Regions from separate parts of the Ferdinandcohnia sp. FSL W7-1320 genome, predicted to be linked through region 2. Evidence: riboswitches for the same ligand, from Rfam matches in the RefSeq annotation. Region 2 holds a riboswitch; each other region holds the start of a gene.
The links. A riboswitch is a leader RNA that binds a small molecule or an ion and turns the genes downstream of it on or off. The one in region 2 is predicted to bind cobalamin.

Region 1 (4,239 bases), 1.5 Mb from region 2:
CGGACCTGCTGAAGTACCGTGTTTAGCCATTAGGTCTGCTGCCTCATCTAAAATAGACTTTGAAACTCCAAAATCATCATTTGTTGAATTTGTTCCAGCTAAACTTTGAAAAATGATTCCACTTGGTGCCCCTTTTTCAATAGCTTTCATTTGAGTGGCAATATGTGCTAATACACAATTTTGTGTCGGAATTTCCCACTGCCTCATAAAATCATGTGTCATGTGTAAAATCCTAGATACAGATTCTACTGAATCGTTATTAGGATTGACTCCAATTACTGCATCCCCTGCCCCGTACGAAAGTCCTTCCTTTAAAGAAGCAAGAATTCCTTCTAGATTGTCATTTGGATGGTTAGGCTGACAGCGAAAAGCTAAACGGCCTTGTTCCCCAATTGTTGTGTTGCAGTGAGCAGTCGGTCTAACTTTCTGTGAAGCCATCACCAAATCGATACTGGACATTAACTTTGCAACAGAAGAAATCATTTCACTCGTTAGCCCTTTACTAATTCGTAGCAGTTGGGAAGAACCTGTGTTGTGCGAGAGGATGTATTCCCTTAATTCACCAACTGTCCAACCCGAGATTTCTTGATAAATATATTGATTAATATCATCATAGATAATCCTTGTCACTTCGTCTGATTCATATGGAATCACTGGTTCCTTGTAAATGTCCTTTAAGGTTAACTCACTTAAAACAAATTTTGCTGCCATACGCTCCAAATTCGAACGAGCTGCAATACCCGCCATAATATCCCCAGATTTCTCCTCACTTGCTTTTGCTAAAATTTCTTTAATGGACTGAAATTGATACACTTCATTTTTCAATGTACATTTAAACATCTTTAAGCCTCCAATCTATTTACTCTTCTTCACAATTCAGGATTCAGAAAGCGCTAACAATAATAAGTTAAATAAAAAAGGCACCTTAACAACAAGCCATAAAAATGGCTTCAGTTAAGGCACCTTTACCTGAACGTTTCACTTTTTAACAATTATAGCAAAGAGTGTAAAAACTTGAAAGGTTGTTTTTCGTAATGTTATATAATTGCAGGTTTGATCACTTTTCTATTTTATTCGACCGATAATCCATTCCAAACAATTTATATTTTTTCAGAGACCCCGGTAGCATCTTAAGCAATCCAACCGGCAATTTCTCGCAGTCTGCTTTCGACCTTTTAAAGCGGAACAACTCCTTTACCAATCTCTAACATAACGAGGGACGATTCAATTGTTACGTTTTTGTTTTTCGTTAAGCAAGGTCTCCAAAATTTCCATAAACCTACTTCGAATGTCGTCATTGTTTTGGTATTCGTAAGCTCAGCTGCAATCCATTTTTCCCGTCCCTCTTATACCAAGGTAGTTTCGGGCTCCCATTTTGTTTTCCAATCTCGGAGCGAATTACCATCATAGGCTATTATCCGGCTACATCGGTTATTCTCTTCTCCTACTTACTTCCTTCCCGAGAAGGCACCGCCAATAACGAGTTGCATTTCCAGTCCCCTTCATACTGCATTGATAATAAAACACCCTGACCATGTGAAACCGAATCCTCCCAAAAGGTTTTTAAAGCTAAGTATTTTGATACTATGTAGCGAATGACACCCACATGGGTAATGACAAGAATATGCTTCCTCTCATTAGTTGGACGTTCCATTACTTGTAGAAATAAATCATGGAGAAAGGCATCAATTCTTGATTTGAAGGTTTCCGCTGCCTCACCGTTTGGTATTGGTATTGCTTCCCAATCATCAAGCCACTCCTGCTAACGTGGCTCATTTTTTAAGTGATGATATGTTTTTCCCTCCCAATCACCAAAGTCTATTTCTCTTAATCTTGAATCTATAGTAGCTTCCGTCGAAATATTTAAATAATCAAATGTTTCTTGGCACCGTCGTAAATCACTAGTAAAGATAGAATCAAATTCCTGCTTTACTAAATCTCTTTTTAACTCTAAAAGTTGATGTAGTTCACTTTTTATAACTTGTCGGTCCGCATGCCCTAAATACCGTTTTTCCTGATTCCAGTCGGTTATCCCATGACGAACGAGAAATAAGTCCACATTATAGCAAGTCCCCATAATTCGCCTCCTTCTATTACGGTACCAAGTAAATCTCCATCTGTGCCTTTAAGATCCCATTATCGATCTGATAATAGAAGAACAAAACTCAATTAGCTATTTTCCCCTCCTGTTTTTGAACGCCCAAAAACGCTTTCCCTCAGGAAAGCGTTGTGAAAAGGCAATTTATATACTGCTCGTATATAAAACTTGCAATCTATCTATTAAATAGCAAACATATATTATTTAGAGATTGCCGCTCTTTAAACATTCCTTTCCTCGAGGAAGCTTAAACAAAACAAATAGGCAGGTCTCCTGACTTGCAAATTAACGGTTGGATACTCCTTCCCATGCTAGTTGCACAGTGGATAAAACGTAACCTTCCTCCTTGCTTACAGTGGCGGGACCGTGTTGGAATTGCACCAACTTCCCTCTTAGTCTTAATTGGCTCACTAGGAGCACATTAAGAAACCTATTTGTTAATATTCGTTTTTTTATTCTAACTGCATTATAGTCCAATCATATACATTTGTAAAATATTGTTACTTCCGAAGCAAAGTAAATCGTAAGGTAATTTGAACCTACTTAAATTACTTTAGTTACATATGGTATTCGGATAAACACTATCAAAATAGACCTTATGTTAATCCAATGATTCTACGGTAGATTAGAGATTGCCATTCACGTCCACCCCATCTATCCAGTAAAGTCTCCTTACACTATATATATTTAAAAATATTTTAATCTCTAAAGTAAAAACTGTGACAATCATAAAATAGTTGTCACAGCCATTTATTTTAGAGCAATGTTTTATTCACCCAACTGTTGAATTTGATCTATTGTATTCGTTACATTCTGCAACGTTTGAAATAACTCACTATTTTCGAGTAGAGCTGGATCTAATTGTCCATTTTCGATATTATCTAAATAAAGGTTAATGCCTTCCTCTGCTTGCTGGTTATAATCAACGATTTGTTGATGAAGGTCCTCTGCGACTCCTGGTGGCTGAAGTGAGTTAAATGAATCCATGTCTTCCTGCATTTCAGTTAGCATTGTTTCAAGATCTGCTCTTGCTTGCTCATCGGTAACAGCCTGTTCTGCTAGGCTAGGAGCCTCGTTAACAAAAGTACTAACCTCATTGACATAATCTGTTGCCTCATTCACATACGATAATGTATTATTAACATCCTCTAGGACGGAACAAGCCCCAAGAAATAGTAACCCTATTAAAGAAAAAACTAAAAATCGTTTCTTCACTCTATCCCCTCCTATTTTTTTCATACTATATATACGATACAAAACGGGAAAGGTTTCATTTTTCTTAAACTGACCCTTGTCTCCAAACTTTAGTAAAAATACGAATGATCAAAAAGAACAATGTGCTTGCGATTCCCGATTCCATCACCTTTCAAATCCCAATATGGTAAAAAGTCAACTTTGATATGGTCGATATATAGTGGTTCATCCATGAGATGATGAAAAACATCATCTTCTCGTTCAGTTCCACTATATTCGATGACAATATCCAAATCACTTTCGGCATGAAAATTGCTGTATAAACGACTCCCGATAATGGCTATCTTTATTATTTCAAGATCAAAATCGTCAAGTGTCTCGTTAACATGAGACATGATCATTGATGCTATTTCACTCTTGGAATATTGACTTAACCCGTACACCTCAACAGTACCCAGAAAGACACCTCTATTCTTCTTTTAAATAATGTATACAACTTTAGTAGTAACCGTGTGTCCCAATTTTTAGTTTTTCCTTTAGGACACTCATCACTTATTGACTGTCCACTCTGTGTGATAACCATTAAGAAGTAATGAGGTAACCTTGGTTTTGAATGTCTACATTAAATTGGATATCCATTTTCAAATTTGTATAGTATTTTGTTCTCCAATTTTTTAATTCCTTACGTGTTAATTCTCTCCGAAAGAATTGACCTATTCCAAAAATATCTGCCTTATTCTCTTTTGTTTTTGAAATCATATTGTTAAATCGTTCACTAAGTGCTTGGTTTAATTCCCTTTTAATTTCATTTAGAGACGGCTCTCCTCTTGTTTCCAATATCACTACCTTCAACTTAATTTTGCTTTTTAAGAAGGGTTGGTTGTTATGCATCGAACCTTTGTGGTGGATTGAATTATTAACAATCCGAACAGTTGCTTTTTCCATAA
Region 2 (4,239 bases):
TTTAGCCTCCACTTTCATAGCTTCCAGTGCTTGTTCAATCGTATTAAAATCCTCATAAGTTAAAGCTAATATTTTGCGGTCTGAACTATCATTTATATAATACAGGTATGCCTTTTTGGTATCTTTTTCAACATCAATATAATTCTCAATGATACCCGTTTGCCCGATAGTAATTCCTTGTTGATTATTTTGGAAAAGTTCAACATGTTGATAGTCTTCTAACAAATAACGGAACGAACTAATTGTATGTGAAAATTCTGCAGCTTCAGCAGTAGCAAAAGACTCAGTATTAATTGAGTTATTTACGTCCACCCTTACAGCTTTTGAATTGTCTTTCGTTACAACTTCTGAAAAATCCTCAAAATATGAATTTGATATTTCGTCAATGCCCCATTCCTTGTTTTTACGAATAACTTCATTTACTCTTGGAACTGTCTTTTGCCATTGTTCAACAACATTTTCCCCGTTAGAATCGACGATTACCGAAACGACAGAAGGAAACATTACACCGCCCAAATACACACCATATGTTAGAAGGACTTCATTTTCCCCTACAGTTTTTACAGCGTAACTATTGCTTGGCTGTCCCTCAAATGAATATATTCCAGCCTCTTCATCTTGTTGTGGTTCCTCTTCTTTTTGCAATGTGCTAAATGATTCGTCCTTTGATGATGCTTCTCTATTCTCTGAATCCATAGTAATGTTTGTATTTTCTCTTGCCATTTGTGCTGAGTCGAAGCTTGAACTGTTCATATTATTAATGAAAGAAGGAGCTAAGATGAATAATAGAAGCGCTGCTGCTGCAGATGCAAGGGTAGGGACAAGCCACATTTTTCTCTTTTTCTTATTCATTTTAAGGGTTATATTTTGATAAATCTCTTGTGGCTTCCGTTTGTCTTTTACACCTGGCATTTGCGTAAGCATCTGCTCGAGTTGTTCATCACTCCACTTTGATTTTTTCATCATCTATCCCCTCCTTTACGCCTGATTCCTCCATATACTTCTTTAATACCTTTAGACCTCTGTGCTGAGTTGTCTTGACTTTACTCTCCGTCCACCCTAAAGCTTCAGCAGTCTCTGCAATCGAAAGTGATTGGATATATCGTAATATCAGTACCATACGCTGATCTGTTGTACAGTTTTCCAAGCAACGGTACATCATTTGAACTTGTTCATTTTGCAATGCTATTTCTTCCGGAAGTGGTGCAAAATCTTTTACCTCTTGACGACTCCAATCAAAGGAATCCATTATTCGCTGTTTCCACCCTTTTTGTTTCCGGAACGAATCAATCGCGACATGTCTTGCAATTGAAAACAACCATGTTTTTTCACTACTTTTTCCTTCGAATCTATCATATGATTTTAAAACTCTTATATAAACTTCCTGAACGAGATCTTCAGCTTGTTCACGATTTTTTACCATATAAAATAAGAAGGAGAAGACATCGTGATGATACTTTTCATATAGTTCCTCAAACAAGGAATCCATTTGCAAATCCTCCCGTTCATTTCATTAGTCGAATGTTTTATAAAAAAAGTTACACTCCCAATATAGTATGAATTAATAAAAAAAGGAAGAATATTTTGGTAATATTCTTCCTTACTTTGCAATTGTTACATTTTTTAAAAATAGTAATCTCAAGATTGGATATAGTATGAGAAAAAATACTCCGTTTCCAATTGCATGACTCATATCAAATGGTAATCCAGCTAAGTAATAGGCAAAGAACTTACCCGAGAATAAATAGAGAGGAATTGAGATGACAAAGCCATATAAGAAACCACAGAATACTGCATATATGGCTAATAATATGACAGGAATTCGATCTCGATACTTTCGTAATGCACCGCTGATTAACCCAATTATCCCCCATGCTATGATTTGGCCAATAGTCCATAAACCCATTCCCATTACAAGATTCGTTAATATAGAACCAAAAACAGCAACAATCACACCATAGATGGGACCCAAAAATAAGCTAGTTATCACGATAATCGCTGTCATAGGCTGAACATTCGGAAGGAATGTAAATGTAATACGACCTACAACGGACAATGCGATTAGCATCGATAAGAGCGTTAAGTTTTTAACGGATAAATTCATTATTCCCACTTATGGAGATCGAATTCGATCTTATCTTCAGGCTCTAATTTGTATTCATTAGCTCCTACCATAGCTTCTTCACCATTAACAGAATAAAACCATGATGTCTTTTCTTCTTCACTTCCTGCAACGCCATTAATGCTGGCAACAAAAGCACCATCGAATTGTGTTTCGACGTCAAAGTTTGCTTCCATGATGTCCATAACTGTAACTTCTTTTCCTGATTCAATTTTAATTTCTTTTTCTTCAATGATTTCTTCACCATTGTTTTTGGATATAACGACTGTAACAATCTCTGCTGCTTCTTCTTTATCTACAGTTTCAGCTTTGTTGTTGGAAGATTCATTTGTAGATGGGGCATTGCTGCATCCAAATAAAATTCCCAATGATAGTAAAGAAACTAATAGTTTTTTCATGTTTCTAGCTCCCCTTTTGTTAAAATATGTGTATGAATAAGTGTGTTATGCACCTAACATCGAATCAAATGCGCCTTGGCGTATTTGCGCCCGAGTTTTAGGCCCACAGGAAGTGGGTCATAAAGACGTTGCCACAGGATGTGGCGTTCTTAGTCTTTGATCTTACAGATCGAAAATTTCCTTTGAAAAGTCGTGTTATCCGCCGGAGGCTATTATTTTATTTCGCAGAAGTGTCTTGCTTCTGCGGAATAAAATAATAAAAGCTCACCCTTGGGGTGAGCTTTGAAGATATAACAGAAAAACAACAAAAAAGCATGGTGTTTTAACGCAAATTCCCGCACCCCGGAGAATTAAAAAAGGAATGAATTAGGCAGGTCTACTGACTTAAGCTTCTTCCTACTTTGAGTCCTTCCCATATGTTGAACAGCATTTGCCATCCAGTCATACAGTGGTTTTTCTCATTTCGTCCACTTTTACAGTTGCGGGGGCAGTTCTGGATTTACACCAGATTCCCTTTTAAGTCTTAGAGAGAATAAAGAAATATCTACATTCTCTGACACCTAAGATTCAATAAATATTTAATTTTCTATTTAACAATCCCTATATTACAAGAAGAGTTTTTATTTTACAAGGAAATTGTTTCTTATGGAACAAGAATCTTCGCCATGTTCTTTCAAATTATTCACTTTTTCGAGGGATTACGAATGTAAATGTCGTTCCTTCACCAAGCTTACTATGGACTGATATATTCCCGTTGTGTGCACTAACAATGTTTTTTACAATCGCAAGCCCTAAACCAGTACCAGATTTCCCTCTTGTTCTAGCCTTGTCCGCTTTATAGAAACGTTCAAATACAAAAGGTAAATCTTCTTCTGGAATACCAGAACCTGTATCTTTAATATCAACTTTTATTGAGGTTTCTTGACCAGTAACATGTACTTCAACCTGACCATTTTCATCGGTATGTCTAATCGCATTATCAATTAAGTTTGTAAAAACTTGCTCAATGCGATCAGAGTCTATATAAATTTCACCAATTTCGTCTACCTTTTTTGCAGTTAGAGTTATTTGATTATCCTTAGCTAAACCTTGAAATTTCCGAATCACACGATTAATAAGGGTATCGAAATCAACTTTTTCTTTATTTAAGGTAATATTCCCTGATTGCATTCTAGCTAAATCTAATAATTCGTTGACAAGTCGACCCATTCTTAATGACTCATCATAGATGACTTTGGTAATTTCCTTTCGCTCCTCCTCGGAGCTCGCTATGTCATCCATAATTGCTTCACTATAGCCCTGGAGCATTGCGATCGGAGTTCGCAGTTCGTGAGAAACATTTGCAATAAAATCTTCACGTAGCTTGTCCAAACGTCTTTCCTCCGTCATATCGCGAAGTACTGCAACGGCACCCCTTATATACGTCTGATTGTAAAGCGGACTCATTAAAATAACCCATGTTCTACCTTGAAGACTAATTTCAATAAATTGCTCCTTTTCAAATGTAACGGAACGTTGAAATAAATCCTTGACCTCTGGTGGAAGCTCCTGACCAACGTCCTGATACATACCTTGTTGGTAATACCAAGCTTGCAAAAAGCGTTCTGCAGGAGGGTTTGTTACCAATATCGTGCCATCACGATTTAAAGTGATAACTCCGTCCGCCATACTATTTAATATGCTTGCAAGTTGCTCTTTCTCCTGATTAAGGGCATTTAT
Region 3 (4,239 bases), 430 kb from region 2:
CCCTGTAACAATACGCACTAAATGTGGGATGACAAGTCCTACAAAACCAATCGATCCAGACACTGCAACTGCGGCTCCCGTTAATAATGAGGCTCCGATTAGGATATACAACTTTCCTTTCTTCACATCAACCCCAATATGATCTGCCGCCTCCTCCCCAAGAGCTAACGCATTCAACTCCCGGTAATGGTAGAACAAAATAAAGGAACCACACAACATAAATGGAAGAATCAACTGAACATGACTCCAGCCTCTTAGTCCTACACTTCCATATAACCAATAGATAATTTGAGTCATTGAATCTTGGTCGCTTAGTGAAATAATGAGGGAAACAACTGCTCCAATAAAAGAACTTACAATTATCCCCGCCAAGATAATGGTTTCAATCGCTAAGCTTCGACTACTCAATCGAACAAGTCCGAATACAATAAGGAGTGAAATAAAACCACATACGATTGCAACAATAGGAAGAGTAAAGTTTCCTAACCCCAAAATCGTAAACTGAAAAAATAAAACAATTACTGCACCAAGAGATGCACCAGATGAAACCCCGATTGTATATGGATCCGCTAATGGGTTACGTAATAATCCTTGGAATGCTGCACCCGCTAATCCAAGAGACGCACCAACAAAAAATGCCAGCAATACCCTAGGTAATCGGATATTCCAAATGATCATTTCTTCATTTCTAGCAACCTCATTAAGCCAGCCCCAACCAAATGTGTTGTCTAGCACAATATGTAAAATGGTTGGAACAGGCACGTGGACACTACTAATGAATACGCCTAGGAGGGCTGTACTAAGTACAAACCCTCCACTTAGAATATATAACCACGTAATTTTATTTATTAAAAACTTCTGGATAAATAAGCTTCGCAAGAGTCTCGACTCCTTCAATTAACCGAGGACCTGGTCTCGTAACCGTATCATTATCAACATCAAAGACCTGTTTATTTTTAACTGCAGGAACTTCAGACCAGCCTTCACGCCCATATACTTCTTCAGTTGGATTATCTATGTAGTAGCCATACGTTGTAATGATGACATCAGGATTTAATTGGACAATTTCCTCCTCTGTTAACTGTACCCACCCTTCATGCTCCTCTGCTGCATTAATAGCTTGAATTGCCTCAAGCATTTCATGAATAAACGTATTGGTTCCTGTTGTAAAAATATCTGGTGCTGGCGAAACCTCAACCCAGACTTTCTTTTTATCTGTAATAGCTGAAGCTTTTTCCTTGATTTCATCAAAGCGTTGCTTCATATTTGTCACAATTTCGTTTGCCTCAGTCGCAGTTCCTGTAGCTTTCCCAATCATTTCTATATGTTCATACGCATCTTCAAATGAAGAAGCACTTCCAACGACAATCACATCAATTCCTGCATCTTCAAACTGCTTTAATATTTCAGGATGTGTATTGTAATGATAATCAGTAACAAGAGCTAGGTCCGGAAGAAGTGAAAGAACCAATTCTGCATTGATATCCTGTGCACCTACTTTTTGTATTTCAAGTGCTTCTGATGGATAATTATCGTAATCCGAAACTCCAATGATTTTTTCTCCTAGGCCAAGTGCAAATGCAATTTCTGTATTACTTGCCTGTATGGAGACAATTGATTCAGGTTCTTCATCAATCGTAACTTCTCGATCAGCACTGTCTATAATCGTGATAGGGAACTCTTGATTAGCGTTCTCCCCTTCAACATTTTCAACGGTTTTTGGAGCCTTTTCATCTTGAGCCGTTTTTTCTTTTGTACCACAACCTGCAACAATACCCATGGTAAAAAGAAAAATAAGACTAAACAGACCCCATTTTTTCAACATTTCCTTCATTTTTTTATCCCCCTTCAAATTTTGAACACAAAAAAACGCCATTCCACAGGAAGAGCGTTTCGTAAAGGCATAATAAAGGTTATTTGCTTAGAACTCCAATAAAGCAATCCTAATATAACAAATATAGTATCATATGATCATTTATTTGCACTTTAAACGTTCCTTTCCTCGAGGAAGCTTAAAAAACAAAATAGGCAGGTCTCCTGACTTGCGAATCAACGGTCGGTTACTCCTTCCCATGTTACTTACACAGTGGATATTTGTAACCTTCCTCCTCGCTTACAGTGGCGGGACCGTGTTGGACTTACACCAACTTCCCTCTTAGTCTCACATTCTCTCATTAGAAGAATGGTAAGAAACCTATTTGCGAAATATTCATTTTTTTGTATTCTGAGAAATTATAATACAACCCTATTGTTTTGTAAATAGGAGTTAAGGTCATGTCAGTTCCTTTTATGAAGTATAATAGAATTAACCAATACAGTTGAAGAAAACCTTTGAGAATCAATCATTTAATAGGAAATAGACGTGCCGATAAACACGTCTATTTTATTTAATGGGAAGCAAAGTATAAAAAAGTTTATGTACTTAACTGTGTTAACGGTATCGCTCTTCTTTAAATGGATTGGCCGTCATCGAATAGCCACGCTCTTCCCAATAACCAGCCTCGTCTTCCTTCATAAACTCTATCCCTGAAACCCACTTTGTGCCTTTCCATAGATAAAATTCTTCTGGTGGAATAAACCGTAGTGGATAACCATGTTTTAGATCAATATCTTGCCATTCATGATTTTTATCCTTCCATCGGAATACAAATAAAGAATCGTCCCCTAATAAAGGCTCTAGCGGTAAGTTTGCAGAATAACCAAATCTCTCCCTATTGGAGTAACCGTAAATTTTGATGTATTTTACGCTTTCATTCATTTCAACTAATTTCAATAACTCTCTAAGCGCAATGCCTTCAAAAGTTGTATCAAATTTAGACCATGTGGTAACACAATGCATGTTTACGGTTGATATGGTTTTTGGAAGCTCCATGAATTCCTTATAGGATAAGGACTTTTCTTGCTTCACTTCTCCAAAAAGTCTGAAATTCCATGTGATTTCATTAAACTCGGGAACATCCCCTGTGTGCAGAATTGGCCATTTTTCTGTTTCAAATTGCCCAGGTGGAAGCTGCCTTTTCATCTTACACCACCCCTTTTTCATTTTTAACGCTACTTAAATCACTGTGCTTTGTATAGTATGCTCCAAGCCTTTTCCTTTATAAACATGATATGAAAGTAGGTATTGATTACCCCTCCTCTACCCCATACACTTTCTTAGCCAGAGCTGTATTAATTTTTAATGGCTTCCTTGCAATGACTTGTTCCCTTTCTAATTCTCCTAATAATAAACTAACAGTTTCTCTTGATGACCCGATCATACTTGCGATGTCATGCTGAGTAATCTTGACCTCAACTGTTTGCCATTCCCCACTTCTTACACCAAATCGGTTACTTAACTGCATAAAAAGTAAAAGAATTCGATATTTGACATCTTTATAAGCAATGCTTTCTGTTATTTCGTACACTTCTTTTAACTTTGAGGTCAGTATAGTTATAAGTTTTAACGAAATATCGGGATGTTGACGTAGTAACTGTTCAAAACGCTCCTTTGCTAGCGAGCAAACATAGGAATCAACCATCGCTTCTGCATAAATGTTAGATTCTGTTAAGGAAAAACTAGAAGTTTCTCCAAAGATATTACCTTCACTTAAAAGATCAATTGTGAATTCCTTTCCTGTTGAGGATATCTTATATAAACGAACCTGTCCTTTTTTCAAGAAAAACAACGACCTCATTTGTTGAGTCGGACTTAAGATAATTGTACCTTTTTTAATAGGGACGGTTACCGTTACTTCGTCTAACTTCTTTAATTCCTCTTCTGGTAGCTCATCTAGTAAATTAATTTGTGAAAGCAACATGAGTTTATCCATGTCTTCACTCCCCGTTATACCGTTTTATAATCATTTCATAATCAAAAACCAGTAAATAGATCGATTTCTTCTTTGCATTTACAATCACCTGATAATATATGTAAAACCATATCCATTGTAGCATTGATGCTTTAAATATAAAAAAACGTCCTAGAGAAGTCTCCAGGAACGTTTTCTAAATTATTTAAATAACCGAAGGTATTCCCCATAGCCTTCTTCATTTAGCTTTTCAGTTGGGATAAATTTAAGTGCTGCAGAGTTAATGCAATATCGAAGCCCGCCTTTATCACGTGGTCCATCATCAAATACGTGTCCTAAATGAGAGTCTGCTGATGAGCTTCTGACTTCAATGCGTCTCATCCCATGGGACGTATCTAGTTTTTCAAGGACTTCTTGATGCTTAATAGGCTTTGTGAAGCTAGGCCAT

Region 1: linked by a shared signal. The riboswitch ahead of NST91_RS17350 (histidine phosphatase family protein) and the one ahead of NST91_RS09965 (DUF4430 domain-containing protein) in region 2 are both predicted to bind cobalamin.
Region 3: linked by a shared signal. The riboswitch ahead of NST91_RS12230 (ABC transporter substrate-binding protein) and the one ahead of NST91_RS09965 (DUF4430 domain-containing protein) in region 2 are both predicted to bind cobalamin.

Annotation. Positions count from the first base shown of each region.
Region 1 covers NZ_JBBPAM010000001.1:3,502,868-3,507,106, forward strand. Annotated here, with positions in the region: gene NST91_RS17345 (ethanolamine ammonia-lyase subunit EutB) at 1-840, opposite strand, end outside; partial or broken gene NST91_RS17350 (histidine phosphatase family protein) at 1,445-2,077, opposite strand; cobalamin riboswitch at 2,345-2,547, opposite strand; gene NST91_RS17355 (DUF6376 family protein) at 2,867-3,313, opposite strand; gene NST91_RS17360 (nucleotidyltransferase domain-containing protein) at 3,403-3,735, opposite strand; gene NST91_RS17365 (Ger(x)C family spore germination protein) at 3,875-4,239, opposite strand, start outside.
Region 2 covers NZ_JBBPAM010000001.1:1,981,794-1,986,032, reverse strand. Annotated here, with positions in the region: gene NST91_RS09980 (RsiX family anti-sigma factor) at 1-966, opposite strand, end outside; gene sigX (RNA polymerase sigma factor SigX) at 941-1,489, opposite strand; gene NST91_RS09970 (ECF transporter S component) at 1,601-2,104, opposite strand; gene NST91_RS09965 (DUF4430 domain-containing protein) at 2,104-2,520, opposite strand; cobalamin riboswitch at 2,873-3,097, opposite strand; gene NST91_RS09960 (ATP-binding protein) at 3,199-4,239, opposite strand, start outside.
Region 3 covers NZ_JBBPAM010000001.1:2,414,850-2,419,088, reverse strand. Annotated here, with positions in the region: gene NST91_RS12235 (FecCD family ABC transporter permease) at 1-879, opposite strand, end outside; gene NST91_RS12230 (ABC transporter substrate-binding protein) at 842-1,834, opposite strand; cobalamin riboswitch at 2,011-2,213, opposite strand; gene NST91_RS12225 (molybdopterin-dependent oxidoreductase) at 2,432-3,022, opposite strand; gene NST91_RS12220 (Crp/Fnr family transcriptional regulator) at 3,129-3,812, opposite strand; gene msrA (peptide-methionine (S)-S-oxide reductase MsrA) at 3,993-4,239, opposite strand, start outside.